DNA from 2 places in the Bradyrhizobium sp. CCBAU 53351 genome. Region 2 is predicted to be linked to the other one. Evidence: riboswitches for the same ligand, from Rfam matches in the RefSeq annotation. Region 2 holds a riboswitch; the other holds the start of a gene.

Region 1 (14,931 bases), 790 kb from region 2:
GAAGCCGCCGAACTCCTTCAGGCAGGCGTCCAGCGCCCGCTCGCCGGCATGGCCGAACGGGGGATGACCGAGATCGTGGGCGAGCGCCAGGGTTTCGGTGAGGTCCTCGTCGAGGCCAAGCTGCCGTGCCAGCGCGCGGGCGATCTGCGCCACCTCCAGCGAATGGGTCAGGCGGGTACGATAGTGATCGCCCTCGTGGAACACGAACACCTGGGTCTTGTACTTCAGGCGGCGAAACGCGGTGGAATGGATCACCCGGTCGCAATCCCGCCGGAACGGGCTGCGGGTCCGGCTCGGCGGCTCCACGACCAGCCGGCCGCGGCTGCGGTCGGGATCGCAGGCATAGGGCGCGCGGGGGGCTGCCATTCCGACGGACACGACGAATTTAGTCCCTATCCATTTGATTCTGCGTATCCTTGCACTTAACTATGCCGGACGCGGGATACCAAATGAAATGGGCAAGACCCCAGTGTGACCGCGGGACGACGGGACTATTCGGAGACCAGCAATGACCACTGCCGTGACCATCAGTGACCGGGCCGCACGCCGGATTGGGGAGATCCTCAAGGGCGAAGGCTCTGGTGCGATGCTGCGCATTTCCGTCGAAGGCGGCGGCTGCTCGGGTTTCCAGTACAAATTCGACATCGACCGCGCGCGGACCGACGACGATCTCGTGATCGAGCAGGACAATGCGGTGGTCCTGGTCGATTCCGCCTCGCAGCCGTTCCTGGAGGGATCGCAGGTCGATTTCGTCGACGATCTGATCGGCGCCTCGTTCCGCGTCAACAATCCCAACGCCACCGCGTCCTGCGGCTGCGGGACCAGCTTCTCGGTCTAAGCGCCCGTTATCTGCCTCTCCTCGTCCGTCCACTCCACCTCGACCGGCATCAGCTCCGGCTGGAGCGGCGCGTCCTCGGTCATCACATGTCCGTCCAGCGCGCGCAGCAGGGCCGCGACCAGCGCCGGCTTGCGCAGCGGCTTGGCGAGGAAGTCCGACATGCCGGCCTCGCGACAGATCCTGACGTCCTCGGGGAAGGCGTTGGCAGTCAGCGCGACGATGGGCAGGGTCTCGAAGCGCCCGCCCGCTGCGCGGATCGCGCGGGTGGCGGCAAGCCCGTCCATGTCGGGCATGCGCACGTCCATCAGCATGACGTCGTAATCGCCTTCGGAGGCCGCCGCGACCGCCTCGGTACCGTCGGTGACGACCCGCAGCTCGACATCGAAGGCCCCCAGCATCTTGCTCACGACCATGCGGTTGACCGCATCGTCCTCGGCGACCAGCACCTTCAGCGGCCGATCGAGGCTTGCGATGCGAGCCTTGAGCTCCTCGGCCTCGTCGCGACTGGACGCTTGGTCGGAGGCTTGCGCCTGGCTCCAGGGCAGCACCAGCGTGAAACGGAAGGTCGAGCCCTGCCCCGGCGTCGAGGTGACGCCGATAGTGCCGCCCATCTGCTCGATGATGCGCCTGCTAATCGCAAGCCCAAGCCCGGTGCCGCCGAAGCGGCGGCTGATCGAGGCATCGGCCTGTGCGAAATCGCTGAAGAGCTGGCCGAGCTTTTCGGAGGCGATACCGATGCCGCTGTCGGTGACCGCCCATTCCACGGTCGCCAGCAGGTCGCGGCGCGCCTGACAGGTTGCGGAGATCGTCACTTCGCCTTCATCGGTGAATTTCACCGCGTTGGACGCGAGGTTGAGCAGCACCTGGCGGATGCGCGCGGCGTCGCCGCGCAGCGTCGGCGGCAGGTTCGGATCGAGCTCGACCTTGATTGCCAATCCCTTGCTCTTGCCCTTGCTGTGGGCGCTCGCGCGCGCGACGTTTGCGACCGTCTCGACCAAGGTCTGCGGAGCGAAATCGATCGCCTCGAACTGGAAGCGTCCGGCCTCGAGCTTGGAGAGGTCGAGGATGTCGTTGAGGATGCGCTGGAGATTGTCGCCGGATTCGCGGATCGTGGTGACCGCTTCGCGCTGCTCCGGATCGAGCCTGGTTTCGAGCAGCATGCTGGCAAGTCCGAGCACGCCGTTCATGGGTGTGCGGATCTCGTGGCTCATCACGGCGAGGAAGTCGGACTTGGCGCGGCTCTCGGCCTCGGCCTTTTCCGCGCGCCAGCGCTCGGTCACGTCGCGCCCGAAGCCGCGATAGCCGAGGAAATGTCCCTCGCGGTCATAGGCGGGCTTGGCCGTCAGCGACCACAGCCGCGCCTCGCCGCCGGCGACGACCTTGATGTTCATCTCGTGCAACGGCTCGTTCTGCTCCATCAGGCCGACGACGTTGTAGGCCGCGCTCTTGTCCTCGGGGCAGAGCATGTCGAGCACGTCGGCGAAATGCGATCCCTTCAGCAGCGGAAGCGGCAGCTGCGCGACGGCGGCGAAGCGCTCGGGCACGTCGACCAGATGGCCTTCGGCATCGGTCTGCCACAGCCAGTCGCTGGCGTTCTCCTGAAAGTCCTTCAGCAGCAGCGAGATGATCTCGGTCTGCCGCTCCAGCTCGAGCTGGGCCTTGAGATTGCCGAGGAACAGATTGCCCTGCGAGACGATGTTGCGCGCCATGAAAAATGCGAACAGCAGCAGGAACACCGCCGTCACCAGATAAGGTCCGGTGCCGCAGAGCAGCAGCGCCCCAGCGCAGGCCACCGTCATGGTGGCGAGATAGACGAGGCCGGCACGCGGGAAGGTCGACAGCGTGAAGGCGCCGCCCGACATCATGCCGACCATCAGGCAGGCCAGGATCAGCTGGCTGGTCGGCTCGATGTGGTTGAACAGCGCGAGCGGCAGCGCGCCCCAGATCGCGGCGAGGAACACCGCCTGCCGCAGCATCTGCCGGGCGGCGCGGGGCGAGGCCTCCTGCGGCGGGTTCTGATGCGACCTCCGCCACGAGCGCACCGCGAGCGAAGCGGTGGTGGCGAGCGTCAGGCCCCAGATCGCGAGGAAGTCGTTCCAGCCGCGGCCCCAGAACAGGATCAGCACGATGGCGACGTTCAGCATCGTCACCGCCATGGTCACCGGGATCAGCTGGGTCACGGCGTCGATCTGCTTGGCGCGGATGCGGCGGATCTCGCGCTCGCTGAGACCGGCGGTCAGGCCGTCCTCGATCTCGAAGCCGCCGAGCCAATACAGGAACGCGCCGATCAGGCCGTCACGCGGCTCGCTTCGCTTCATCGACTTGTCCGGCCATCCCATCCGAGGAACCTTTTGACGATCAATGGCCTGAGGCCTGCTTAAGCCGGGTTAATTTTGTGGGAGATTTTGCGGCATCCTTGACGGGCGCGTTTGCAGTTTGTTCTAACCATGGCCCTTGGTCCGGAGCCTGCCGACATGCCCATCAGAGTAGCCACCTGGAACGTGAACTCGGTCCGGCAGCGGATCGACCTGCTGCTGACCTGGCTGAAGGAGTGCCAGCCGGACATCGTCTGCCTCCAGGAGATCAAATGCGTCGACGAGGCCTTTCCGCGGCTGGAGATCGAGGCGCTCGGCTACAACGTGGTCACGCACGGGCAGAAGACCTTCAACGGCGTCGCCCTGCTCTCCAAGCTCCGCTTCGACGAGACCAAGTCGGGCCTCGCCGGCGACGACGAGGACGCCCATGCCCGCTTCCTCGAGGGCGTCGTGACGCTGAAGCGAGGGGTGCTGCGCATCGCCTGCCTCTATCTGCCCAACGGCAATCCGGTCGGGACGGAGAAATATCCCTACAAACTCAAATGGATGTCCCGGCTTCTTGATTATTCGAAGGAGCGCCTCAAGACCGAGGAGCCGCTGATCCTGGCAGGCGACTTCAACGTCATCCCGCATGCCCGCGACGTGCACAATCCGGCCGCCTGGACCGAGGACGCGCTGTTCAAGCCCGAGACGCGGGAGAGCTTCCAGTCCCTGCTCGGCCTGGGCCTGACCGATGCCTTGCGGGCCGTCACCGACGAAGGCGGGCTCTACACTTTCTGGGACTACCAGGCCGGCGCCTGGCAGAAGAACCAGGGGCTGCGGATCGACCATCTGCTGCTGTCGCCGCAGGCCAGCGACAAGCTCGCCAATGTCGGGATCGACAGCTATGTGCGCGGCTGGGAGAAGCCGTCGGACCATGTGCCGGTGTGGGCGGATCTGGATCTCGAGGCGGCGTAGGCCATCCGCGTCGTCATTCCCCGGCAATGCAAAGCATCAGACCCGGAATGACCGGCGTTCAGCGCCGATTACCGCCGTCCTGCACCCACTGCTCGAGCAATTGCAGGGCCATGGCCTTGTCGTCGTCGGAGGCCTTGGCGAAGGCGCGGTTGTAGCTTTCCTTGATCCAGGTCTCCGCGGTGCCGGCGCTGTCGCGCGCCAGGGTCAGCCACATCAGGCCGCGCGCGGCCTGCCGCGGCAGACGGTCGCCGTTGAACAGCATCTGGCCGAGCAGCGCCTGCGCCTCGTGCTGGCCCTTCTGCGCGGCAAGACCGAGCCAGCGTGCGCCATAGCGGAAATCCTCACGCGAGGCGTCCGGCGTCTTCAGGTACAGCCGGGCGAGATCGTATTGCGCATCGGCATTGCCGAAATAGGACGCGGCATAGGAGAACATCTCACGCGCCCGCTCCGGATCCGACTTGACCTTCGAGTTCGGGATGCCGCTGAGATAGTAACGGCCGAGCTCGACGAAGGCGTTGGCCACGATCTGCGCCTGCGGCGCCGACGGGCTGTCCTCGGCATGCGCGTTGGCGATCCGGCTGAAATATTCGAAGGCGCGCAGATCGTCCTGGGCGACGCCGTCGCCATTGGCGTACATGCGGCCAAGCTTCCACTGCGCGATGGGGTGGCCACCCTCGGCGGCATATTGCAGCGCACTGAGCGAGGTCTCCTGCGGCGCGGTCGCCGGCGCGATCCTGCCGCGCATGGTCGCCGCGGTCCCCGGCAACGTGGTCACGACCGGGATGGTCGCATCCTTCGGGTTGACCGGAGCGCCGTCGAAGGCAAGCGCCGGCGCGGCCAGCGCACTGACCCCCAACACAAACGCAACTATGGCACGCCTAGATGTCCGCATAACACTGTTTCTCGTGCGCGCCGCCCGGATGGGTCACTGCCCCCCCGACCGCTGGTCCAACCTGCTGAGCATATTTCCAGAGCGCACCCGACGTGTGGTTAGTCGCGCGAGCGCTCCATTTGGTTTTGCGCTGGGCGAGCTCGGCGTCGCTCAATTTAACGTTAAGGGTCCCATTGACCGCATCGATCTCGATGATGTCACCGTCCTCGAGCAGCCCGATCGGGCCGCCAATGGCAGCTTCCGGCCCGACATGGCCGATGCAGAAGCCGCGGGTGGCGCCGGAGAAGCGGCCGTCGGTGATGAGCGCGATCTTGCCGCCCATGCCCTGGCCGGTCAGCGCCGCGGTGGTCTGGAGCATTTCCCGCATGCCGGGGCCGCCCTTCGGCCCCTCGTAGCGGATCACGATGACTTCGCCTTCGCGGTAGGTGCGCTGCTGGACCGCCTCGAAAGCATCCTCCTCGCGGTCGAAGCACCTGGCCGGACCGGTAAACTTGAGGTTGGACATTCCCGCGACTTTCACGATCGCACCTTCTGGCGCCAAATTGCCCTTCAGGCCGACCACACCGCCTGTCACGGTGATGGGCTTGTCTGCCGGGTGCACCACGTCCTGGTGCGGATTCCACTTCACGCTCTTGAGGTTTTCAGCGATCGTGCGGCCCGTGACGGTAAGGCAATCACCGTGCAGGAAGCCGTTGTCGAGCAGCGTCTTCATCAGAAGCGGTATGCCACCTACTTCAAACATGTCTTTGGCGACATAACGGCCACCCGGCTTCAAATCCGCGACATATGGTGTCTTTTTGAAGATTTCGGCGACGTCGAATAAGTCAAACTTGATGCCGCACTCATGCGCGATCGCCGGTAGGTGCAGCGCAGCATTGGTCGAGCCGCCGGAGGCCGCGACCACGGCGGCGGCGTTCTCCAGGGCCTTGCGGGTAACGATGTCGCGCGGCCGGATGTTCTGAGCGATCAGGTCCATGACCTTCTCGCCGGCGGTCATGCAGAAGGCGTCGCGGATCTCATACGGTGCAGGCGCACCGGCCGAGTAAGGCAGTGCCAAGCCGATCGCCTCGGAGACGGTCGCCATGGTGTTGGCGGTGAACTGCGCGCCGCAGGCGCCCGCCGAGGGGCACGCCACGCGCTCGATCTCGTCGAGGTCCTCGTCCGACATCGCGCCGACCGAGTGCTTGCCGACCGCCTCGAACATGTCCTGCACGGTGACCTGCTGCCCGCGGAATGTGCCGGGCAGGATCGAGCCGCCATAGATGAAGATCGAGGGCACGTTGAGACGGACCATCGCCATCATCATGCCCGGCAGCGACTTGTCGCAGCCGGCGAGCCCGACCAGGGCATCATAGGCGTGGCCGCGAACGGTGAGCTCGACGGAATCGGCGATGCATTCGCGCGACGGCAGCGAGGAGCGCATACCGTCATGGCCCATGGCGATGCCGTCGGTCACGGTGATGGTGCAGAATTCGCGCGGGGTGCCGCCGGCCGACGCCACGCCCTTCTTCACCGCCTGGGCCTGACGCATCAGCGCGATGTTGCAGGGAGCGGCCTCGTTCCAGCAGGAGGCGACGCCGACGAAGGGCTGGTGGATCTGCTCGGTGGTCAGACCCATGGCGTAGAAATAGGACCGATGGGGCGCGCGCGCAGGGCCTTCCGTCACGTGACGGCTTGGCAGCCTCTGCTTGTCAATCTTGGCGCCCATCGCAAACCAGTTTCCCCGGTGAACCCTTTCAGAGGCGAAAAATCAGAGCCAAGATTTGAATCGACCTTGGGATTTTCTCGTCGCCTTCGAGGACCGCCGCTGCCCTTAGAACATTAGAGCGATTTTATTCATGTTTGGGTGTGGCCAAAAAGCGGCGGTGAGGCGAACCACGAGTGATGAAGGTTAAATCGGAACCGAGTGTTGCATCGACAGCACAATCGTTACCGGGAAGACACGGGTTCGCTTACTGTAATACCATCTCGCAGATGGCAGCTCACAATCTTTGATTTCACTATGCCAGGGGCGCACGCCGCTCCGGTTCGAGATGAGGTGCAAGTACGTGAGTCGGCCCCTCTGCCACAGACTGGTGTCGCCGGACCTAGAAACTGCACCGGAGGTCGCGGTGAGATGCGTCCTGGCTCAGCAGCGCACCGTCGACCGGACGCTGCTTCGCATCTGCAATCCAGAGTCTCTCCCTGGATGGATTCTGGATTGCTTCGCTGCGCTCGCAATGACGGAGGATGAGGCGGCAAGTTGCTTCTCCAAGTGACGCTGTCATTCCCCGCGAAAGCGGGGAATCCAGTACGCTGCGGCTTATCGGTTCAGTCACTGCCGTCTCGGAGTACTGGATCGCCCGGTCAAGCCGGGCGATGACACTTATTGTGTGGCAGCAGACACAGCTTCTCAGCCTCGCGGCTGAATTCGCCCGAGCTTTGCTTCATCTCTCGTCCCTCAAATCCAAGAGGGCGCAGGGAAGGCCGGGTGCTGACATCGCACCCGCGGTCCGCTGCGCGAATTGCACGCGCACGCAGAAAACCGCACAGCAGCATACAGGTGGTGCCGATCACTCGGCCTTCCCTGCGCGATGGTCGGACGGCTTATGCCGCGCTCTCCCGGGAGCCGAACTTTCCTTTGGCCTCCCTCGCCGTTCGAATTGGATGATGCCGCCCACCCGGTTGGGCTCGCGCGCATCTTCGATCCGGCTTGACCGTAGCAACGACGGCCAGGACCACACGGTTTTGCCGTACGCACGGCCCGCCATGTCGCCGCAGTATTTCCAGCCCTGTCGACGGAGCTGAAAACTTACAGGCGAGACGAAGCCTAGCAGCGCCGTTCGTCTGCACGCGGCCGCGGGCTCACAGGGACTACCCGCCCTGCCCGCACCTCTCATGCCGACGCTGCCGCGTCCACCGCAAACCCGGCTCGCGATCAAGACGACCTCGAGATCGCCCCTCCTGGTGAGCCGGGATGGGCGACATATGCGCCAAAACCGAATTTCGGTAAAGTGGAATATTTTCGCGGCGAGGGGTTGACAGAGGCCGACACAGGGCACGGCCGCGTAGCCCGGATGAGCGGAGCGACATCCGGGATTCCACCAGCACTGTCCCGGGTATCGCTACGCTCCCCGGGCTACGATCTACGATGGCGTCGCTCAGGCCGACATTGCGCCCTTGTGTCTGAACGGATCGACCAGGCGGACGATCTCGCATACCGCAACGAGTCCAGCGAGCCAGACGGCGCAGGTCAGGGCGATGCGCGTCACGATGGCGACGGTGAAGGCGCCCTCGCCGCCCAGGAACGGCGTCGCGGCGAGCAGCGCGAGCTCGTAAACTGCATAGGCCGTGACGAGCATGATCGCGAGCACCAGCGGCGTGCGCCCCCGGGGCAGCAGGCCGGGCACCATCGACGAGATCGCCGTCGCCAGCAGCGCAGCCGCGCCGATGACAAAGCCCCAGGCGATGGTACCGGCGTCAACGGGATAGTGCAGCGCGCCGAAGCCGATGGTCTGGTTCACCAGCCAGGCGCCGGTGACGACGAGCAGCGCCGGGCGCAGCGGCAGCATCGCCGCCGCAACGACGGCGAAGGCCGCAAACGGCGTGACGCAGGCGAAAGCGAAGCTTGCGAGCGCGCATGATGCCGTCAGCAGCGCAAGGCAGAACATCGGCGCAAGGCGCGGCGCGACCGGGTGAAGGCGGAAGCCGTCGCCGTGAGACGGCAGGATGCTGAGGGCCATGGATGATCTCCTTGTTGAGGAATACCAGTTCATCTGAGGGTGAGCGACAGCCGTAGCGAGGTGTAAGCCTTGATCAGAACGTCGCGCCGGCCTTGAGCAGATAGGAGCGGCCGGGCAGCGGATAGGCACTGAAGCGGCCGTCGGTGAAGGTGCTGGCGATGGCGTAGTCGTAGTAGAGCGCGTTCAGCACGTTGTTGACGCTGAGCGACCAAAAGTAGCGCTCAACCTGGCCGCTGAGCTTGAGATCGATCGTGCCGTTGGCCGGAATCGGCTTCTGCGTGCCCGCCTGGTCGTTGTCCATGCGCCGCTCGCTCCAGAACCGCGCGGTGGCATCGAGCACCAGATAGTTCTGCCAGATGTTCCAGGTGACGCCGGCGCTTGCCGTATAGCGCGACACCAGCGGCACGTCGTTGCCGGCCCAGACGCCCTCGCGGAAGACCGCGCGGGTATAGGCCATGCCGGAGCGCAGCAGCAGGGCGTCGTTGACGCGGTAGGACAGGCTGGTCTCCGAGCCGTAGCGGCGGGTCGGATCGAGGTTGGTGTTGTAGAACAGGACCGGGTTGAAATGGACCTCGTTGGTGAGGTCCATCAGATAGAGGCTGCTCTGCAGCTGCAGTCCGCCGCCCTTGATGCGCAGGCCGCCCTCGATGTCCTGCGAGGTCTGGGTCTTGAGTTGAAACGTTTGCGGGATGGCCGCGAAGGTCAGAGGATCGAAGGACGGCCCCGAGGACAGCCGCTCGTCGACGTCAGGCGTGCGGAAGGCGCGCGCGGCGCGGCCGAACAGCGAGACCATGTCATTGAGGCGATGCTCGGCTCCGAGATGCAGCGCATATTGGGTCTCCTCGCTGGTCAGCGACGACGCGCCGATGTCGGCGTTGAACGGCGCCGCCGCGTCGAAATTGTCGCGTGCCGCAAGCCTGACGTTCTGCACCCGCGCGCCGTAGGAGATGTCGGTCGTGGGCGCGACTCCCAATGTGTGCTGGAAATAGCCGGCGACCGTCTGCTGCCTGAGGTCGTAATTGTGCCAGGCGGCGAGCCCCTGCCCGGCGCCGCGGTCCTGCCGGAAGCTCGCATCGTAGTAGTCGATGCCGGTCAGCAACTGCGACGGCATGCCGAGCAACAGGCTCTTCACACTGAGCCGCGGCGTGATCGACCACGTCGTCAGGTTGGAATCGACATAAGTCGAGGTGAAGAAGGCAGGAACCGGCGCCGGGCTGGAGAAGAACGCGCTCTGCTGCTTCTTGTCGCGCACACCGCCGTCGACGATAAGATCGACGCCGTTGACCAGGGTCTTGGCGAAGCCGGCTGTCGCGCTAATGCCCTGCTGGTTGGCGTAGTTGAACGGCGTGCTCGTGCCTCGCCGGCTGGTCTTGAGCTCGTCGAGGCCGATGGAGGGATCGACGGTGCGGCCGCCCGGCAGGCGCAGCTCCTGATTGTCGCCGGTGACGGTGAGAAACGCCGTGAGGCCCGGCGTCGTGTAATTGAGATTGCCGACGCCATTCTGCTGGGAATAGCGATTGTTGTCGCGATAGCCGTCGGTGCTGACGGCATTGCCGTAGAACGAGGTCGACCACGGCCCCGAATTGAGCGAGGTCGAGACATTGCCGAGCCTGGTGTTGAACGAGCCGAAGCCGGCCTCGATGCGCGCGGTCACGGGCGGTCCGCCGCTTCCGGTCTTGGTGACGATGTTGATCACGCCACCGACCGCGTTGTCGCCATAGAGCACCGCGCCGGAATTGCCGCGCGTGATCTCGATACGCTCGATGGAATTGAGCGGGATGGTGGAAAGGTCCACCTGCGCCATGTCGACGTCGTTGAGCCGCCGGCCGTTGACCAGCACCAGCGTGTTGGCGGTGGCAAAGGCGCCGAAGCCCCGCAGGTCCACGCTGGTCTTGGCGCCGATCTGCCCGCCATAGAACGTCGTGATCTGGGCTCCCGGGGTCTGCGTGGCGATGATCTCGGCAAGCGTCTGCGACGGCGCATGCGCGATATCCGCGGCCGTGATGACGGTCGTGGCTGCTCCGATGATGCCGCCGTCACCGGCGACAGCCCCGGAGCCCGGGCCGGATGAGCCGGTGCCATTGCCTGCCGGCGCGACATTCGCGGCTCGCCGCGGCCTCGTCGCCTCACCCTCACCGATCGCCCTGGCCCGCGTGCGGTTCTGATCGTCGGGCTTGCTCACCTCGACCGGCGGCAACTGCTCGGCGACAGCATGCTGGGCGAAGGCCGCGGAGAGACCGAGCGAATGGAGCGAGACGGATGCGAACAGGCCTACGCTGAGGCGCCGGGCAGCAGAAGCGAGACGGGACAATGTTGTAACCTCGGTATGACGTCGGTGGCACGTCACAGCGAACGAGGTTTCACGGCAGAGCAATGGGCTGCTCCGGTGAAGCCAATGTCTGTACTCCCCGACCGACATCCTCGCGTGTGACCACGGCTGACGGCAGGTCTCCTGGCTCGCGGGTCGTTACCTTGCGTCGCCTTCCCAGGACCGAGATTCCCAGTGGCACAGGACGAAAGATTCACCGCTTACAGTTGCGGGGGCAGCCGTGGCGTTGAGACAAATCCCGGCGTTGGGACGCCCCGCACCACATTCCCTTTTGATCTCCATGAGGAGAACCGTCGCGATCATCTACGTGCCGTTCCGCCGGAGAGTCAATCGGCAGTCGGTGTAGCAACTGCGGCTCAAGTCCGCCCTCGCAAACGCTGGGCCTGGGCCCAGGCGGCAGCGACATCGCGAGGCGGAACATCGACGCGCTTGATCGGGGTCAATTCGCCGGAGGCCGAGACGATCGCAGTCTCCTCGCGGCGGCAGCGCGTGCAGACAAAGCGAACCTCATGCGGCGACGCCGACCAGCTCGACCGCTTCACGTTGGCCGCCATCGGCCAGGCATCGCAATGCGAGCACGACACCAGAAATCGGCCGGGATCGAGCATACCCATTCCATCGGACTCCGCGTCCTGCCCGCGTCTCAATGGCTAACCCACGTGAATCGTTCCGGTGCCCCAGCACCGCCGGTTCCGTTAGACCTCGTCGGCGACGGCATTGCGAAGGAGGCCGACCTTGTCGATCTCGACCTCGACGACATCGCCCGCCTTCATCCAGAGCGGCGGGGTGCGCCGCGAGCCGACGCCGCCCGGCGTGCCGGTGGCGATGACGTCGCCGGGCTCGAGCCGGGTGAACTGCGAGCAATATTCGATCTGGCGCGGGATATCGAAGATCATCTGATCGATGGTGGTGTCCTGCACCACCTCGCCGTTGAGCCGGGTCTGCAGCCGCAGCGGCCCGACCTCGCCGACCTCGTCGGGCGTCACCAGGAACGGACCGAAGGCGCCGGTGGCGGGAAAGTTCTTGCCCGGCGTGAACTGATGGGTATGGCGCTGGTAGTCGCGGACGCTGCCCTCGTTGTAGCAGGCATAGCCGGCCACATGGCCGAACGCCTCGGCGCGGGGGATGTAGCGGCCGGCCTTGCCGATCACGACGGCGAGCTCGCCCTCGAAGTCGAGCTGGGTCGAGACCTTCGGGCGGATGATGTCGGTGAGATGCCCGGTCTGGCTGTTGGCGAAGCGGCCGAACACGGTGGGATTCTCGACCTCGGTACGCCCGGTCTCCTTGCGGTGATTCTCATAGTTGAGCCCGATGCAGAGGATCTTGTCGGGGTTCGGGATCACAGGCAGGAAGGCGATGCTGGCCAGCGGATAGCGCTTCGCCCGGGCTGCCGCGGCGGCGACCTCGGACAGAACGCCCGCGGCGATTGCCGATTTGAGATCGGGATAGCGATCGCGCAGCACCGCGCCGAGATCGGCCACGGTGTCGCCCTCCACCAGACCCCATGACGCCGCGCTGTTGATTTCGAAGCTTGCGAATTTCATCCGATGTCCCCCTGCTCAACCGACCCTATCAGGTCGAGATGGCGGGGACGATGGCGGCCGGGGATGGCGCGGTTGCGATCCCTGCAAGGCAGCAGGCGATGCGCTCAGCGCGCGCCCTTGAGGCTGCAGGAGGTCGTGCAGGTGACGGTCGTGCCGCGATCGCATGATTTACAGGCATTGACGCACTGGTTCATGTCGCGGGGGTTGTAGCTGTAGTTCCGCAAGGGACAGACCGGCGTCGAGCCGGTGATGTCCTGCTCCTGGTCGCAGGCCGCCGTCATGAGCGCGATGATGATCACGGCAACGAGGCGCATGGGATTGCCCTGTGAGGCATGGCAAAACGACGTTCACGGCGCACGCTGCATTGCAGCGAACCCCGGCCTTCCCAACACGGGCACCGCCGATCAGCGACGCCCGCATGCCATCAGGATGCGCGCCAAACGTTAAGAACGGATTGCAGCCGGCCTCAGGCCGCCGCCTGAGTTTCCGCCGCCTTGGTCGCGATCGCCTGCCGCATGTCCAGCGCCAGCTGACGGTACTGGTCCGAAAGCTTCAGATAGAACTCGCGCTTGGTGCTGTCGGTGGCGAGCTTGGCGATCAGCTCGCATTCGGCGGTGAGCGTCTCGAACCGTTCCAGCCTGTCCTGAAGTTCTGGCATCGGCGTGTCCCCATCAAACGCCTCAAGGACATCCAACCTAAGCCCGGGAAATAGGTCACGGCGAACATCGTTATCCCGTAGAATGAATTTTTCCGGTGCGGCAGCCTATTTGCTGTCGAGGCGCCAGGCGCCGTCCCATCCCTGGTCCGGCGGGCCCGCCTCGAACTGCGCGATGCGGCCGAGCATCGTGCGCGAGGGGCCGTCGCCGGGGACGGCTTCGAGCGCCGCGCCAAAGGCCGCGCGCGCCGCGTCGAAGCGCCGGGCGCGATAGGCGGCGAGCGCCTCGGCATAGTGTGTGCGCAAGCCAAATTGCGCATCCGTGAGCGCGCCAGCCCTCGCCATCACCTCGAAGATCGCCTGCGGCGCGGTCTGGCCGGCGACTGCCAGGCGATCGATTTCGCGCAGCTCGAGCTGCGATCCGATCGCCTCGGCGGTGGCCTGCGAGATCAGGATGCGGGTGCCGTAGACCTTGTTGACGGCTTCCAGCCGCGAGGCCAGGTTCACGGCATCGCCCATCACCGTGAAGCTCATCATCAGCTCCGAGCCGATGCTGCCGGTCAGCACCTCACCGGTGGCGATGCCGATCCGCAAATCGCACGGCGCGGGCATGGCGCGAATGCCGAGCAGGTCCGGCAGCTGGCGCTGCAGCGCGGGCACCTGGTCGGCCATCTCGATGGCCGCGGTGCCGGCAAGCAGCGCCTGCTCGCCCTCCTCGATGAAGGGCGGGCCCCAATAGGACATGATGGCGTCGCCGATATATTTGTCGATGACGCCGCGATTGCTTCGGATGGGCGCGGACATCACCGTGAAATAGTGGTTCATCACCCTGACGAGGCCGCGCGGCGTCATGCCTTCGCTCATCGAGGTGAAGCCGCTCATGTCGCAGAACATGATGGTCATGACCCGGCGCTCGCCGTCGATCGCGACCTCCGGCCGGTCGATCAGCCCCTGCACCACCTTGGGATCGATGTAGCGGCCAAAGGTCTCGCGGATCCGCTCGTTGTGGCGGAGCTGCTCGGTCATGCGGTTGAAGGCCGCGGCGAGCTCGCCGATCTCGTCCTGGGTGGAGACGGTGATGGTCTTGTCGAAGCGGCCGGCCTCGACCTCGCGGGCGCCGGCGAGCAGCAGCCGCACCGGTCGCGTGATGCCGCTGGACACCAGAAGCGCAAAGACCAAGCCGACGATCGCGGCGAGCAAGGTCACGACGCCCGAAACGACGATCGCCTGATGCTGGCGGCTGATCACCTGCGACGTCGAGAAGAACACCTGCGCCAGCATGTCGGCGCGGATCGCGTCGATCTTGCGGTTGAACGCATCGCGCAAGATATCGAGATGCTCCAGCGTGCCGCGGGCCGCGGGCATGTCCTTGGCGTCGACCTGCTTGACCAGTCTGGCATTGCCCTCGTCCAGATCGCGCCGCAGCTCGGCGACGGCACTCTCGATCCGAACGTCGAGCCGCGCCAGCGCGGCATTGTCGGAATAGGTTCTGGGATCGTCGATGATCGCGTTGATGAGCTTGCGCGCGGTCTCGGCCTCCTCCTCGAACTTGCGGTCCAATGCCTGGAAGTCGCGAAGCCGCGCCGCATAGGCCTCCTCGTCCGACGAGGATCCCATTCGGGTCATCACCATCTGCCGCAGCGCAAGCGCCCGCTCCAGAGAACGGATGTTGGCGCGGG
Region 2 (14,931 bases):
TCGTCGCGAGCGCGCTCCAGCGTAGGCCGAACGACAGGATCAGCGCGCAGGCTCCGTACGTTCCGATCCGGCTGTCACGCATGATCTCCAGCTTGCGCTCGCGCGTGCGTCCGCCGCCAAGTCCGTCGGCGGTATCTGCGAGACCGTCCTCGTGCAGCGCGCCGGTGATGAGGGCGGTGGTCGCCAGGGCGAGCAGGGCAGCAAGGTTCGGTGTCAACCCGCAACGGAAGGCGACCTTGTAGGCGAAGGCGCCGGCAAGGCCGACCAGCAGTCCCGCGAAGGGAAGCGCCCAGGTCGCCCGCGCGATGGCGCCGTCAGCCGCCGGCTTCGACGATGCCACCGGGAGGATCGTGACGAACGACGCCGCCATCCTGAGATCGGCGACAATGTCTTTGAGGAGTTCGGCGCGCGGCATCATTTCAGTTTCATCGGCAGGCCGGCGACGACGAACTCGACCTCGTCAGCGATCGCAGCGATCATCTGGTTCATGATCCCGGCGGCATCGCGAAAACTGCGCGCCAGCGCATTGTCGGGGACAATGCCGAGGCCGACTTCATTGGTGACGAGCACGACGGGGCTTTTCAAGCGGGGGAGGACGGCTGCGAGTTCGGTCACTTCGTGCTCCCAGTCGCGCGTCGCATGCATCAGATTGGAGAGCCACAGCGTCAGGCAGTCCACCAGTCGTGCGCCGCCGCCGTCCGTCTCGGCCAGTGCGGATACGAGATCGAGCGGCACCTCGCGTTCGAGCCAGTCGGTTCCGCGCCGCGAGCGATGCTTCGCGATGCGCGCCTCCATCTCGGTATCGAGCGCTTCGGCCGTCGCGACATAGACCGGCTGGCCGGCAAAGGTGCGCGTGCGCATTTCCGCGCGCTTGCTCTTGCCCGATCGGGCTCCGCCCGTGATCAAGATGACGGCCATGAAACTCTCCTCGAGGGCCTGACTAACCATCAATCGCCGCCAAAGACAAAGCCGAAATCAGATGCGGAGGGGGTTGCGCTTGGCCCTCGCTTTGCGCAACAGGGGCGGGACAGGAGGCGAGATTGGGCTTTGCGGGCGCGATGGTGGTGGCGATGGCGGTGGATGCCCTCCTGGGCTGGCCGTCATGGCTGTTCGCGTGGATCGGTCATCCCGTGACCTGGCTGGGTCGGCTGATCGGCGCCATCGATCGCAGCTGGAATCGCGCCTCCGATCCGCCGGCGCTCCGCCGCGCGGCCGGTATCGCCGGAGCGCTCTTGGTGATCGCAGCCGCCGTTGCGATCGGTTGGATGATTCAGGTCTTGCTGCCCGCGGGTTGGATCCAGATCGTGCTGGTCGGTGTCCTGGCCTGGCCCCTGGCCGCGCTGCGCTCGTTGCACGATCACGTCGCGGCGGTTGCGGCTCCGTTGCTGGCCGGGGACATTGCGTCCGCGCGCGAGGCGGTTTCGCGTATCGTCGGTCGCGATCCCGCGGCGCTCGATGAGGCCGGGATCGCGCGTGCGGCGATCGAGAGCCTTGCAGAGAACGCGTCCGACGGCATCGTGGCGCCGGTGTTCTGGGGCGCGCTGTTCGGATTGCCCGGCATTTTGGGCTACAAGGCGATCAACACGCTGGACTCCATGATCGGCCATCGCAGCGAGCGCCACGAAGCCTTCGGTTGGGCCGCCGCGCGCATCGACGATGTCGTCAACTTCATCCCGGCGCGCCTGACCGGATTCCTGTTCGTGCTGCTGGCGCCGCGACGATCCGAAGCGCTGGCGTGCATGACGCGGGATGCGCGCCGTCACCGCTCGCCCAATGCGGGCTGGCCGGAAGCGGCCATGGCCGGCGCACTCGGTGTACGGCTCAGCGGCCCCCGCATCTATCACGGCAGCATCACGAACGAGCCCTGGCTCAATGAAGGCGCGCGCGATCCGCTGGCCGCGGATATCGGCGAGGGACTAACGGTTTATCGCCGCGCCATGTTGCTGCTAGCCGGTGTGCTTGCGATCCTGGCCTTCGCGTGAAAGAACGGGGCATGCGCGAGCACGGTGGAAATCTCGATCTGGCCCAGCAGCGTTTTGGCGGACGCGCTGAGGACTGGATCGACCTGTCGACCGGGATCAACCGGCTGCCTTATCCCGTGGGCGAGGTGACGGCGCGCGCGTGGACGGCGCTGCCATCGCGAGCCGAAACCGACGCTCTGCATCAGGCTGCGCGGCACGCCTACCGCACGCGCGCGCCGATCGTCGCACTGGGCGGCGCGCAGGCCGCCATTCAATTGCTGCCGCAACTCGGGCCGCCCGGCCGCGCGGGCATCTTGGCTCCGACCTATAATGAGTATGCGGGCGTGCTGTCGGCCGCGGGCTGGGACGTGCAGGAGGTCGGCGAGCTCGGCGCGCTTGAAGACGCAGACCTCGCCATCGTCGTCAATCCCAACAATCCCGACGGCCGGAATCATGCGCCAAAGGATCTGCTCGCGCTTCTGCCGGGCGTCGGCCGTCTCGTGATCGACGAGAGCTTTGCCGATGCTGTTCCGGCATTGTCGCTCGCGAGCGAAGCGGATCGGCCTGGACTGCTGGTCCTGCGCTCCTTCGGAAAGTTTTATGGTCTTGCCGGCCTGCGGCTGGGTTTCGCACTTGGTAGTGCGGCTGATGTGGCCAAGCTCGCGGCGGCTTCGGGGCCATGGCCGGTCTCGGGTGCAGCGATCGCCATCGGTTGTCGCGCGCTGCACGACGATGCCTGGGCCGAGGCCACGACCGCGCGGCTTGCGCGCGATTGCGTTCGTCTCGACGAGATGGCGCGTGCGCAGGGATGGCGGCTCGTCGGCGGCGCGTCGCTGTTTCGTCTCTACGAAACGCCGGATGCGCTTGCCGCGCAGGAGCAGCTGGCACATCGCCATATCTGGTCGCGCGTGTTCACGCACAATCCGACATGGCTGAGGCTCGGCCTTCCCGGCAGCGAAAGCGAATGGTCGCGGCTCGGAGAGGCGCTAGCGTGCTAGCGCGAGCAGGCCTTCGACGTCGAGATGCTTTTCGATGTGATCGGCCAACGCCTCGAGCGCGCTCTCGACTCGGGCCGCATACGGCTCGTTACCGGCGGGAATGTCGAGCTTTGCCAGGTACGCCTTGCGGAAATCATCCGAGGTGAACAGGCCGTGCAGATAGCTGCCCTGCACGCGGCCGTCGCGCGAGATCGCGCCTTCCGGCTCGTCGTTCAGCTTCGCGAAGGGACGTGCGCGATCCGGTCCGTCGGTGCGGCCGATGTGGATTTCATAAGCTTCGATCGGCTGCTCCGTGGCGGCATGCACCGCCGCGACACGCGTCAGCGTCTTCTGCGGGCTCATCACCGTCTCCACATCCAGCAGCCCGAGCCCCGGCGTGTCGCCCGCGGGCCCTTCGATGCCGTCGGGATCGGCGACGCGGCGCCCGAGCATCTGGTAGCCGCCGCAGAGGCCGAGCACGTGGCCGCCCCGGCGATGATGCGCGAGCAGGTCGATGTCCCAGCCCTGCGCGCGCAGGAAGGCGAGATCGCCGCGAGTGGATTTTGAGCCGGGGATGATGACGAGCCTGACGTCGCCGGGGATTGCTTCGCCGGGGCGCACCATCACGAGATCGACTGAAGGCTCGAGCTTGAGCGGATCGAGATCGTCGAAATTGGCGATCCGCGACAGCGCGAGGCACGCGATCTTGCACTGGCCCGGCTTGCGCGCGTCGCTCAGCCCCAGCGCGTCCTCGGCCGGCAGCTCGCCGGCGCGGGCAAACCAGGGCAGCACGCCGAAACCGCGCCAGGCGGTTTTTTCTTCGATCAGCCGGTAGCCGTCGTCGAACAGCGTGGGATCGCCGCGGAACTTGTTGATGACAAAACCTTGGATCATCGCGGCATCGTCAGGATCGATCACCGTCTTGATGCCGACGAGCTGGGCGATGACGCCGCCGCGATCGATGTCGCCAATCAGTACGACGGGCACGTCGGCCTTGCGCGCAAAGCCCATATTGGCGATGTCGGCCTTGCGCAGATTCACTTCGGCCGGGCTGCCGGCGCCTTCGACCAGCACCAGATCGGCGCGCGCCTTCAGCCGCTCGAAGCTCTCCAGCACCGCGCCCATTAGCGAGGGCTTCATGGCCGCATAGTCGCGCGCGCGCGCCGTCGCGATGCGCTTGCCATGCACGATGACCTGCGCGCCGACATCGGTCTCGGGCTTGAGCAGCACCGGATTCATGTCGGTGTGCGGTTCGACGCCGGCGGCGAGCGCCTGCAACGCCTGCGCGCGGCCGATCTCGCCGCCATCGACGGTGACGGCCGCGTTGTTCGACATGTTCTGCGGCTTGAAGGGGAGCACACGCAAGCCCCGCCGCGTGAAGGCGCGCGCGAGACCGGCGACGATGAGCGACTTGCCCACGTCCGAGCCGGCCCCCTGAATCATCAGCGCCCGTGCCATCGACTTCAGAACTCGACGCCGGCCTGCGCCTTGATGCCGGAGCGGAAGGGGTGCTTGACCAGCGTCATCTCGGTGACGAGATCGGCGATCTCGATCAGCTCGTCCTTGGCGTTGCGCCCGGTGAGCACGACGTGAGTCATCGGCGGCTTCGAGGTCGTCAGGAACTCCACCACCTCGGCGATGTCGAGATAGTCGTAGCGCAGCGCGATGTTGATCTCGTCGAGCACGACCATGCGCAGGCTCTCGTCAAGGATCAGCTCCTTGGCCTTCTCCCAGCCGGCGCGCGCGGCGGCGATGTCGCGGGCGCGGTCCTGTGTCTCCCAGGTGAAGCCTTCGCCCATCGCGTGGAACTGACAGAGCTCGCCGAAATGGCCGGTGAGCAGGCGCCGCTCGCCGGTGTCCCAGGCACCCTTGATGAACTGCACGACGGCGCAGGGGAAGCCGTGAGCGACGCAGCGCACGATCATGCCGAAAGCCGAGGAGGACTTGCCCTTGCCGGCGCCGGTGTGCACGATGATGAGGCCCTTTTCGCCGCTCTTGGTCGCCATGATCTTGCCGCGGGCGGCCTTCTTCTTCGCCATTTTCTGGGCGTGCCTGATGTCGGTGTCCTCGGTTGTTTGGGTATCCGGTTCAGGCGTCATGGGTCCCGGTCCTTCGGCTTGACAAGAGGCGGCCACCGGCAAATGGTGGCCCGGCGTTGGTTCCTGTCCTATGACAGGCGAAGAGGGAATGCGATAGGGTCCGAATCGGCAAGATTAGGGTCCAAAATGCAGCCGCCCCCGCGACCGTGACCGGAGAGATGCCCGAAGCCACTGATTCCCACGGGAATCGGGAAGGCGGGGATCGAAGGGCAAAACCCTGCTCCGCAAGCCGGGAGACCTGCCAGCGCGACGAGTTTTGGACCGGCGGACGGGGTGTTCCGCGACGGGGAAACGGGCCTTCTGAAGAATGGTCCGTGTGCCTCATCGCCTCCCGCTGATATCTGGAAGAGGCGATGACCGTCACACTTCATGTCTGCATCACCTGCCGTGCCGGCGAGACGCTCGGCGAGGGCGAGACGACGCCCGGCAAGCGCCTGCATGGTGCGATCCTCGAGGCTGGCGTGCCTGACGGCGTCAATGTGGTTCCCGTCGAATGCCTCTCTGCATGCAGCCAGGGCTGCTCGGTCGCGCTCAGCGCGCCCGGCCGCTGGTCCTATGTCTATGGCCGCCTGTCGGATGCGAATGCGCAGGACGTGGTCGCGGGCGCGGCGGCCTACGCGGCCGCGCCCGATGGCCTCGTGCCCTGGCGCAGCCGGCCCGAAATCTTCCGCAAGCAGTCGCTTGCCCGCATTCCCCCTGTTGCCGTCGTGCCGGAGGCCGCCGAATGAGCTCGCTCGCAAAAGTCCCTGTGACGGTGGTCACCGGTTTCCTCGGCTCCGGCAAGACGACGCTGATCCAGCATCTGCTCGCGAATCCCAATGGCAAGAAGCTCGCGGTGCTCGTCAACGAGTTCGGCAGCGAGGGCGTCGACGGCGAGATCCTGAAGTCCTGCGCCGACGCCAATTGCCCCGAAGAGAACATCGTCGAGCTCGCCAATGGCTGCATCTGCTGCACCGTCGCCGATGATTTCATTCCGACCATGGAGCAGCTCTTGGCGCGCCCCGTGCGGCCCGATCACATCCTGATCGAGACCTCGGGCCTGGCGTTGCCGAAGCCACTCTTGAAGGCGTTCGACTGGCCCGAGATCCGCTCGCGCATCACGGTCGACGGCGTGATCGCGCTGGCCGATGCCGAGGCCGTCGCGGCCGGCCGCTTCGCGCCCGATCCTGATGCGGTCGAAGCGCAGCGCGCGGCGGACGAAAATCTCGACCACGAGACGCCGCTGTCGGAAGTGTTCGAGGACCAGATCGCCTGCGCCGACATCGTGCTGCTGACCAAGGCCGACCTTGCGGGCGCCGCCGGGATCGAAGCCGCCAGGGCTGTGATCACCGCCGAGATGCCGCGCCGCGTGCCGATGCTGCCCGTCACTGACGGCGCGATCGACGCCCGCTTGATCCTCGGCCTCGGCGCTGCCGCCGAGAACGATCTCGCCGCACGTCCCTCGCATCACGACGGCGAGGAGGAGCACGAGCACGATGATTTTGCCTCCGTCGTGATCGATCTCCCTGAGGTCGCCGACATCGACGCGCTGGTCGCCTCGGTGCAGAAGCTGGCGCGCGAGCAGAATGTGCTGCGCGCCAAGGGCTATATCGCGGTGGCGGGCAAGCCGATGCGCCTGTTGCTGCAGGCGGTCGGCGAGCGCGTGCGCCACCAGTTCGACAAGCCCTGGGGCGCAGATCTCCGGCAATCAAAGCTCGTCGTGATCGGCGAGCATGGCGATATCGACGAGGCCGCGATCAGGTTGGGATTAGGTATCTGATGCACGTCGTCTTCCGCGAGAGCCGCGGTCTCGAGGAGACCGCGACGCCAAGAGACATCGGCCAGGACCCGGCCGATCTCGTGGTGCTCTCGTATTCGGATTCCGACCTTGCTGCCTTCGCAGCCGGCTGGCGCCGTGGCCGGGGCAGCCTGCCGTCGCTGCGGCTCGCCAACCTCGCCGAGCTGCGTCATCCGCTGTCGGTCGACACCTATGTCGAGCGCACCTTGTCGCAGGCGCGCGGCATTCTGGTGCGGCTGATCGGCGGCGAATCCTATTGGCCATACGGCCTCGCCGCCCTTCAGCAACTGGCGAAGGATCGCGGCATCGTGCTCGCCGTGCTGCCGGCCGATGGCCGCGACGACGTCAGGCTTGATGCCTATTCGACCTTGCCGGTCTCGACGCTGCGCCGCCTCAAGGTGCTCTGCGATACCGGCGGCCCGGTCGCGGCGCAGGCGGCGATCGCGCAACTGGCACTGGCCTCGGGACTTTATGCCGGGCCTGTTGTCGGCGACATGACCGTGCCCGAGATGGGATTCTTCGATCCCGCGCGCGGTGTCATTGCTGCGCCGGCGGGCGGCGAGGGGAAGCCCCTCGCGCTGGTGACCTTCTATCGCTCCTATCTCACGGCCGCCGACACCGGCCCGGTCGATGCGCTGATCGCGGCGCTGCGCGAGAATGGTTTTGACGCGTTCGGCGCGTTCGTCACCTCGCTGAAGGCTCCGGGTGTCGCGGACTGGTTGCGCGCGTATCTTGCGACGAAGCCTCCGGCGGCGATCGTCAACGCAACGGCGTTCTCCGCCATCGGCGACGACGGCACGACGCCGTTCGACGCCGCATCGTGCCCCGTGTTCCAGGTCGCGCTGTCCACGGCGCGACGCGAGGACTGGGCGACCTCGTTGCGCGGCCTGTCGCCCGGCGATCTCGCGATGCATGTGGTGCTGCCCGAGGTCGACGGCCGGCTGTTCGCGGGCGTGGTGAGCTTCAAATCCGCCGCCGACCGTGATCCGGATTTGCAGTTCTCGCATCTGGCGCACAGGCCCGATGACGAGCGCGTGAAAGCCGTCGCCACGCGCGTTGCGGCGTGGCGGCGCCTCGCGGAAAGGACAACCGCCGAGAAGCGGCTGGCGATCGTGCTCTCGAACTATCCGGGGCGGCCGCATCAGATCGCGCACGCGGTCGGACTCGATGCGCTGGCTTCGGTCGAGGCCCTGATGTCCGATCTCGCCGAGGCTGGCTTTGATGTCGCGCCGGTTCGAGCTCTCGGTGAGACGCTGCTGACGCGAAATTTGACGTGGAGCGTTGCCGACTACCGCACGGCGCTCTCGGGCCTGCCGCAATCCTTGCAGGACGATCTCGCGCAGGCCTGGGGCGCGCCGGAGAACGATCCAGGCTGTCGCGATGGCGCATTCCATTTCGCCGCAATCCCACGCGGTCGGTCGGTCATCGCGGTCCAGCCGGAGCGTGGCGATGCCGCCGCGCGTGATACCGACTATCACGATCTCGCCCGCACGCCGCGCCATGCCTATGTCGCGTTCTATCTCTGGCTTCGGCAGCAGGGCTGTGATGCCGTCGTGCATATGGGCGCGCATGGCACGCTGGAATGGCTGCCTGGAAAATCCGTCGCGCTGTCGTCTGCGTGCTGGCCTGAGGCGCTGATCGGCGATCTCCCGATCATCTACCCCTTCATCGTCAACGATCCCGGCGAGGCTGCACAGGCCAAGCGGCGCATCGGTGCCGTCACCATCGGCCATCTCCCGCCGCCGCTGGAAACATCGGCCGTGCCGGAAGGTTTGCGCCGGCTCGAACGTCTTCTCGACGAATATTCGACCGCCGACGGTCTCGACCCCGCGCGCCGCCAGCGGCTGATCGCGGCGATCCGCGACGAGGCGCGTGCGGCGGGCCTCGAAGACGATCTCGGCCTCGATGCCTCGGCCGCGCCGGCCGAAGCCATTCCGCGGATCGATCGCTTCGTCTGCGATCTCAAGGAAAGTCAGTTCGGCGACGGTCTGCACGTGTTCGGCCGCGGCGCCTGTGGCGAGGCGGAGCGCGATGCGCTACGTGCCGCCCTTGCAGGGCAGCGTGTCGCGCCGGGGCCGTCGGGCTCGCCCTATCGCGGCCGCGCCGACGTGCTGCCGACCGGGCGCAATCTCTTTGCGGTCGACCCGCGCGCCGTGCCGACGCCGTCGGCGCATGCGCAGGGGATCAAACTCGCCGAGGAGCTGCTGCGGCGCCATTTGCAGGATCACGGCGACTGGCCGAAAGGCCTCGTCGTCGATCTCTGGGGCTCGGCGACGATGCGCACTGCGGGCGAGGAGTTTGCCATGGCGCTGCATCTGGCCGGGCTCGCGCCGCGCTGGGATCACGCCTCCGGCCGCGTCACCGGCTACGACATCATCGCGCCGGCCGAGCTCGGCCGCCCGCGCATCGATGTCACGTTGCGCGTCTCGGGCCTGTTCCGCGACGTCTTCTCCGGTCTCGCGCAATTGTTCGAGGCCGCTTCCGAAACGCTTGCAGGCCGCGACGATGAGGGCGAGGAAAATCCGTATCGCCATCGCACCTCGCGCGTGTTCGCGCCGCGGCCCGGACAATATGGCGTCGGCCTCTCGGCGGTCCCCGATGCCTTCACGCCGGAGACGCGGGATGCCGCGGGCGAAGCCTGGCTGTCGGCCTCGTCATGGGCGTTCTCGGCGGATGGCGAGATGCAGCATGACCGCGCCGGCATCGAGCAGCGCCTCGCGGCCGCCGACGCCTTTGTCCATGTTCAGGATCTGCCGGAAACCGACCTGCTGCTTGCCGCCGATTACGCCGCGCATGAAGCCGGGGTTGCGGCGGCAGCCGTGCATCTCGGCGCGGCAGCGCCATCGCTCTATCACCTCGACACGACGCGTCCCGAACAGCCGCACGCGCGCACGCTGACGGAAGAGATATCGCGCGTCGTCCGGGCGCGCGCCGCCAATCCGGCCTGGATCGCCGGCATGATGCGTCACGGCTTTCGCGGGGCCGCGGAGATCACCGCAACGCTGGAGCATATGGCCGCCTTCGCGCATCTTGCCGGCGCCGTGCCGCCGCATCTGTTCGATCTCTATTACGACGCGACGCTTGGCCATGACGACGTCCGTGCCTTCATGGCGCGCGAGAATCCTGCGGCGCTTGCCGCGATGGAAACCTGTTTTGCGCGCCTGCACGATGCGGCGCTGTGGCAAACGCGCCGCAACTCGATCGCGGCGGCGCTGCGGGAGGCATCATGAGCGCGTCTGCGGTCAAGGGCTGGTGTCCCGGCGCGCTGCGCCCGATGCTGTCGGGCGACGGGCTCGTGGTGCGGGTGCGGCCGTTCGGTGGGCGGCTTGAAGCGCCACAGATCATCGGGCTTGCCGAACTCGCCGGGCAACACGGCAACGGCCTGATCGATGTGACGAGCCGCGCCAATCTCCAGATCCGCGGCGTCAGCGAGCAAAGCCACCGGCCGCTGCTCGACGGCCTTTCGCAACTCGCGCTGCTCGACCCCGACGCCGAGATCGAAGCCCGACGCAATATTCTGGTGACTCCGTTCTGGAGCGGCGGTGACGAAACCCAGTCGCTCGCCGCTGGGCTGGAGGAGGCGCTGGCCGATCGCGGCCTCGCGCTTCCCACCAAGTTCGGCTTCGCCATCGATGACGGACGGTCGCGGGTGCTCGCCGGCGATTCCGCCGACATCCGCATCGAGCGCGATCGCGCGGGCCGCCTTCTGGTGCGGGCCGACGGCGCGCGGCTCGGCCGCTCCGTCGCGCGCGGCGAGGCCGTGAGCACGGCGCTGGCGCTCGCAAGCTGGTTCCTGGTCTCCGGCGGCGCGAAGGACGGGCGCGGCCGGATGGCAGCCCACATCGCCTCCGGCGCGGCGTTGCCGCCATCGCTGCGCGGCGAGACGGAGCCTGCGCCCGTGATGGCGGCGTCGCGGCCCGGGCACTATCCGCAAGGCGCGATGGTCGGCGTCGCGTTCGGGCAGCTGCTGCACACGACGCTGCATCAGTTCGCCGGTTGTGGCCATGCGCTACGCATGACGCCCTGGCGAATGGTGCTCAGCGAAGGCAAGCGCGAGATGCCGAGCGCGCCGGGCCTCATCACCGAGCCCTTTGATCCCGCGCTGCGCGTCATCGCCTGCAGCGGTGCGCCGCGCTGCCGCGAAGCCCATGCCGATACCCGCGCGCTGGCCGCGGCGCTCGCGCCGCGCATCGCCGCCGACGCGCGGCTGCACGTCTCCGGCTGCGGCAAGGGCTGCGCCCATTCCGGCACGGCCGCCGTCACGCTGGTTGCGACGCGCGCCGGCTTCGATCTCGTCCGCAACGGTTCGATCCGCGATGAGCCGGTCCTGCGCGGGTTGAACGGCGCCGACATCGTCAGCGATCCCTCGATCCTCGTCGGAGGGAACTGATGCCGCACATTTACGAGACCGATGGCGCGGCGATCTACCGGCAGTCCTTCGCCACCATTCGGACTGAGGCCGATCTTGCCCGCTTCACGCCGGCCGAGGAGCAGGTCGTGGTGCGGATGATCCACGCCGCCGGCATGGTCGGCCTGGAGGCCCATATCCGCTTCACGCCGGGCATGGCGACGATCGCTCGCGCCGCTTTGCAAAGAGGCGCGCCGATTCTGTGCGACGCACGCATGGTTTCGGAAGGGATCACGCGTGCAAGGCTTCCCGCGGCCAATGCCGTCATCTGCACGCTCGGCGATGAGACCGTGCCCGCGCTCGCGCAATCCATGCGCAACACCCGCTCGGCCGCGGCACTCGAACTGTGGCGGCCGCATCTGGACGGCGCGATCGTCGCGATCGGCAATGCGCCGACGGCGCTGTTTCATCTGCTCAACATGCTGGAGGATACAGACTGCCCGCGGCCGGCGGCGATCATCGGCTGTCCGGTCGGCTTCGTCGGTGCAGCCGAGTCCAAGGCGGCGTTGATGGCCGCTCCGCCGGCGCCGGCGCTGACCGTCGAAGGCCGCCTCGGCGGCTCGGCGATCACGGTCGCGGCCGTCAACGCGCTGGCGAGCCGGAGCGAATAGCGATGGGACGCATCATCTGCTGCGGTCTCGGCCCCGGTGATCCCGATCTGATGAGCGTGCGCTCAGACCGCACGGTGCGGGCTGCGAAGCACGTCGCATACTTTCGCAAGAAGGGCAGGCCGGGCCAGGCGCGGCGCATCGTCGAGGGCATGCTCGCGACTGACGTCACCGAATACCCCATGGAATACCCTGTCACGACGGAGATCGCCTTCGACAGTGCGGAATACGTCCAGCTGCTCGCCGGTTTCTACGACGAATGGGCGGAGCGTCTGGCGCGGCTTTCGCGTGCGGTCGACGTCGTTGTGCTCTGCGAGGGCGATCCTTACTTCTACGGCTCCTTCATGCATCTGCACACGCGCCTGCAAGGGCGTGTCGAGATCGAGGTGATCGCCGGCATTCCCGGCATGGTCGGCTGCTGGAACGGCGTCGGCCAGCCGATCGCGCTTGGCGATGATGTGACGACCGTGCTGATGGGCACGCTTCCCGAAGGTGAGCTCGAGCGCCGCATGCGGGATTCCGATGCGCTCGTCGTGATGAAGACCGGCCGTAATCTTGCGAAAGTGCGCCGCGCGCTCGCATCTGCCGGCCGGCTGGACGACGCCTGGCTGGTCGAGCGCGGCACCATGCCGGGCGAGCGTGTGGCGCGGCTCGCGGAGATCGATGCCGCCGACTGTCCCTATTTTGCGATCGTGCTGGTGCACGGCAAGGGCCGGCATCTGGAAGCCGCCGAATGACGGGCACGCTGACCATCGCGGGCCTCGGGCCGGGCAGCGATGCCCTGGTGACGCCCGAGGTCACGGCCGCGCTTGCCACCGCGACCGACATTCTCGGCTACGCGCCCTATGTCGCGCGCGTGCCGCCGCGTGCTGGGCTGAAGCTGCATCCCTCCGACAATCGCGAGGAGCTGCAGCGCGCCGGCGAGGCTTTGCGGCTCGCCGCAGAAGGCCGGCAGGTCGTCGTCGTGTCATCCGGCGATCCCGGCGTGTTCGCGATGGCCTCGGCCGTGTTCGAGGCGCTGGAGCAGGCGCCGCAATATCAGGCGCTGCCGATCCGCGTGCTGCCCGGGATCACCGCCATGCTGGCGGCGGCTGCGCGTGCCGGCGCGCCGCTCGGCCATGATTTCTGCGCGATCAACCTCTCGGATAATCTCAAGCCCTGGACGATCATCGAGAGGCGTCTGCGCCTCGCAGCGGAAGCCGATTTTTCGATTGCGATGTACAATCCGCGATCGGCGAGCCGGCCCGAGGGCTTTGGCCGCGCGCTCGCGGTGCTGAAGGACGCCGGCTGCGGCGAGCGCTTCGTCATCTTTGCGCGCGCGGTCAGCGCGGCCGACGAGAAGATCGTGACCGTGACGCTGAACGAAGCGGCGCCGGAGATGGCCGACATGCGCACGCTGGTGATCGTCGGCAATTCGCAGACGCGCCGTGTCGGCCGCTGGGTCTATGCACCGAGGCGGGTCGAATGACCGAGCCACTCCATCACCTCAGCGACGCTCTCGACCCGTCGGCGCTCGGGCAGCGTCGGCCGCGAGATCATGACCACGGGAAGGCCGAGCATGCGGGCCGCGTCGACCTTGGCACGCGCGCCGTCGCCGCCGGAATTGCGGGCGACGATCCACGCGATCTCGCGGGCGCGCAGCATCTCGAGCTCGCTGTGAAGCGTGAACGGCCCGCGCGACACGATCACGTCAGCGGCGAAGGGCAGGGCCGCCTCCTGCGGATCGACGAAGCGCAGCGTGTAGGCATGCTGCGGCTTCATCGCGAACGGCGTGATATGCTGGCGGCCGATGGCGAGGAACACGTTCGCGGGCGCCTCCGGCAGCGCGGCGGCGGCGGCACTGATATCTGCAACCTCGATCCAATTGTCGCCGGACATGCTGCCCCAGGGCGCGCGCTCCAGCGCGAGCAGCGATGTCCCGGTGTCCGCGCAAGCTTCGACCGCGTTGCGGCTCATCTCGGCTGCGAATGGATGCGTCGCGTCGATCACATGCGTGATGCGCTCGTCGCGGATGTAACCCGCAAGCCCGCTGACGCCGCCGAAACCGCCGATGCGGGTCGGCAGCGGCTGATCGGCCGGCACGTGAGTGCGACCGGCGTACGAATAGACGGCATCGATGCGCGCGCGCGCGACCTCGGCTGCGAGCGAGCTCGCATCGGCCGTCCCGCCCAGTATGAGGGCGCGCATCATGGCTGATCCCTGGCTGACCATCATCGGTATCGGCGAAGATGGCCTTGCCGGGCTGTCGGAAGCAAGCCGAAAGGCGCTTGCCGATGCCGAAACCGTCTTTGGCGGGGAACGGCACCTCGCGCTCGCCGGTGTGGGCAGTCGCGGCCGTGCGTGGCCAGTGCCATTCGATGCCGGTGTCGTGCTGAGCTGCCGCGATCGGCCGACGGCGGTGCTCGCCTCTGGCGATCCGTTCTGGCATGGCGCAGGCGCTGTTCTCGCCGAGAGACTCGGTAGCGACGAGTGGATCGCGCATCCGGGACCGTCGACGTTTTCGCTCGCGGCTGCGCGCTTAGGCTGGCGGCTGGAGACCACGATATGCATTGGCCTCCATGCCGCGCCGTTCGAGCGTCTCGTACCGCATCTGGCGCGAGACGCGCGCATCATCTGCCTGATGCGTGATGCAACGGCGGTTGATGCTCTCGCGAAATGGCTGACCGATCGCGGATGGGGTGCCTCGCTGATGTGGACACTCGAGGCGCTTGGCGGGCCACAGGAATATACCGACCAGCATCGCGTCGACCTCTTTGCCGAGGAGGTGACCTCAAATCTGGTCGCGGTGGCCTTGTGGGCGAGGGGCACGCAAGGCATTCCCCGCAGCTCAGGGTTACCGGACGATCTGTTCGCCCACGACGGCCAGATCACCAAGCGCCCTGTGCGCGCGCTCGCGCTCTCGGCGCTGGCGCCGCGTCCGGGCGAAGGGCTGTGGGATATCGGCGCGGGATCGGGGTCGATCTCGGTCGAGTGGGCACTGTGCGGCGGGACGGCAACCGCCATCGAGGCGCGTGAGGATCGCGTCGCGAACATCAGCAAGAATGCAGCCGCGTTCGGGCTGGCGCACCGGATCAGCGTCGTCACGGGGAAAGCGCCCGAAG

The links. Region 2 has a riboswitch for cobalamin ahead of XH83_RS12650 (DUF1636 domain-containing protein). Riboswitches for the same ligand answer to the same signal wherever they lie in the genome.
Region 1: another riboswitch for cobalamin. It lies ahead of XH83_RS16465 (TonB-dependent receptor); the one in region 2 lies ahead of XH83_RS12650 (DUF1636 domain-containing protein).

The regions. Positions count from the first base shown of each region.
Region 1 covers NZ_CP030059.1:3,514,957-3,529,887, reverse strand. The annotation lists gene XH83_RS16500 (deoxyguanosinetriphosphate triphosphohydrolase) at 1-366, opposite strand, end outside; gene erpA (iron-sulfur cluster insertion protein ErpA) at 509-838, shown strand; gene XH83_RS16490 (ATP-binding protein) at 835-3,177, opposite strand; gene xth (exodeoxyribonuclease III) at 3,313-4,110, shown strand; gene XH83_RS16480 (tetratricopeptide repeat protein) at 4,169-5,002, opposite strand; gene ilvD (dihydroxy-acid dehydratase) at 4,989-6,710, opposite strand; gene XH83_RS16470 (hypothetical protein) at 8,143-8,724, opposite strand; gene XH83_RS16465 (TonB-dependent receptor) at 8,798-11,035, opposite strand; cobalamin riboswitch at 11,149-11,363, opposite strand; gene XH83_RS16460 (hypothetical protein) at 11,410-11,667, opposite strand; gene XH83_RS16455 (fumarylacetoacetate hydrolase family protein) at 11,749-12,597, opposite strand; gene XH83_RS16450 (hypothetical protein) at 12,702-12,911, opposite strand; gene XH83_RS16445 (hypothetical protein) at 13,064-13,255, opposite strand; gene XH83_RS16440 (adenylate/guanylate cyclase domain-containing protein) at 13,361-14,931, opposite strand, start outside.
Region 2 covers NZ_CP030059.1:2,725,276-2,740,206, forward strand. The annotation lists gene cobS (adenosylcobinamide-GDP ribazoletransferase) at 1-418, opposite strand, end outside; gene cobU (bifunctional adenosylcobinamide kinase/adenosylcobinamide-phosphate guanylyltransferase) at 415-918, opposite strand; gene cbiB (adenosylcobinamide-phosphate synthase CbiB) at 1,041-1,982, shown strand; gene cobD (threonine-phosphate decarboxylase CobD) at 1,994-2,959, shown strand; gene XH83_RS12640 (cobyric acid synthase) at 2,948-4,396, opposite strand; gene cobO (cob(I)yrinic acid a,c-diamide adenosyltransferase) at 4,402-5,037, opposite strand; cobalamin riboswitch at 5,078-5,298, shown strand; gene XH83_RS12650 (DUF1636 domain-containing protein) at 5,391-5,765, shown strand; gene cobW (cobalamin biosynthesis protein CobW) at 5,762-6,796, shown strand; gene cobN (cobaltochelatase subunit CobN) at 6,796-10,044, shown strand; gene cobG (precorrin-3B synthase) at 10,041-11,204, shown strand; gene XH83_RS12670 (precorrin-8X methylmutase) at 11,204-11,833, shown strand; gene XH83_RS12675 (precorrin-2 C(20)-methyltransferase) at 11,836-12,567, shown strand; gene cobJ (precorrin-3B C(17)-methyltransferase) at 12,564-13,298, shown strand; gene XH83_RS12685 (cobalt-precorrin-6A reductase) at 13,274-14,020, opposite strand; gene cbiE (precorrin-6y C5,15-methyltransferase (decarboxylating) subunit CbiE) at 14,019-14,931, shown strand, end outside.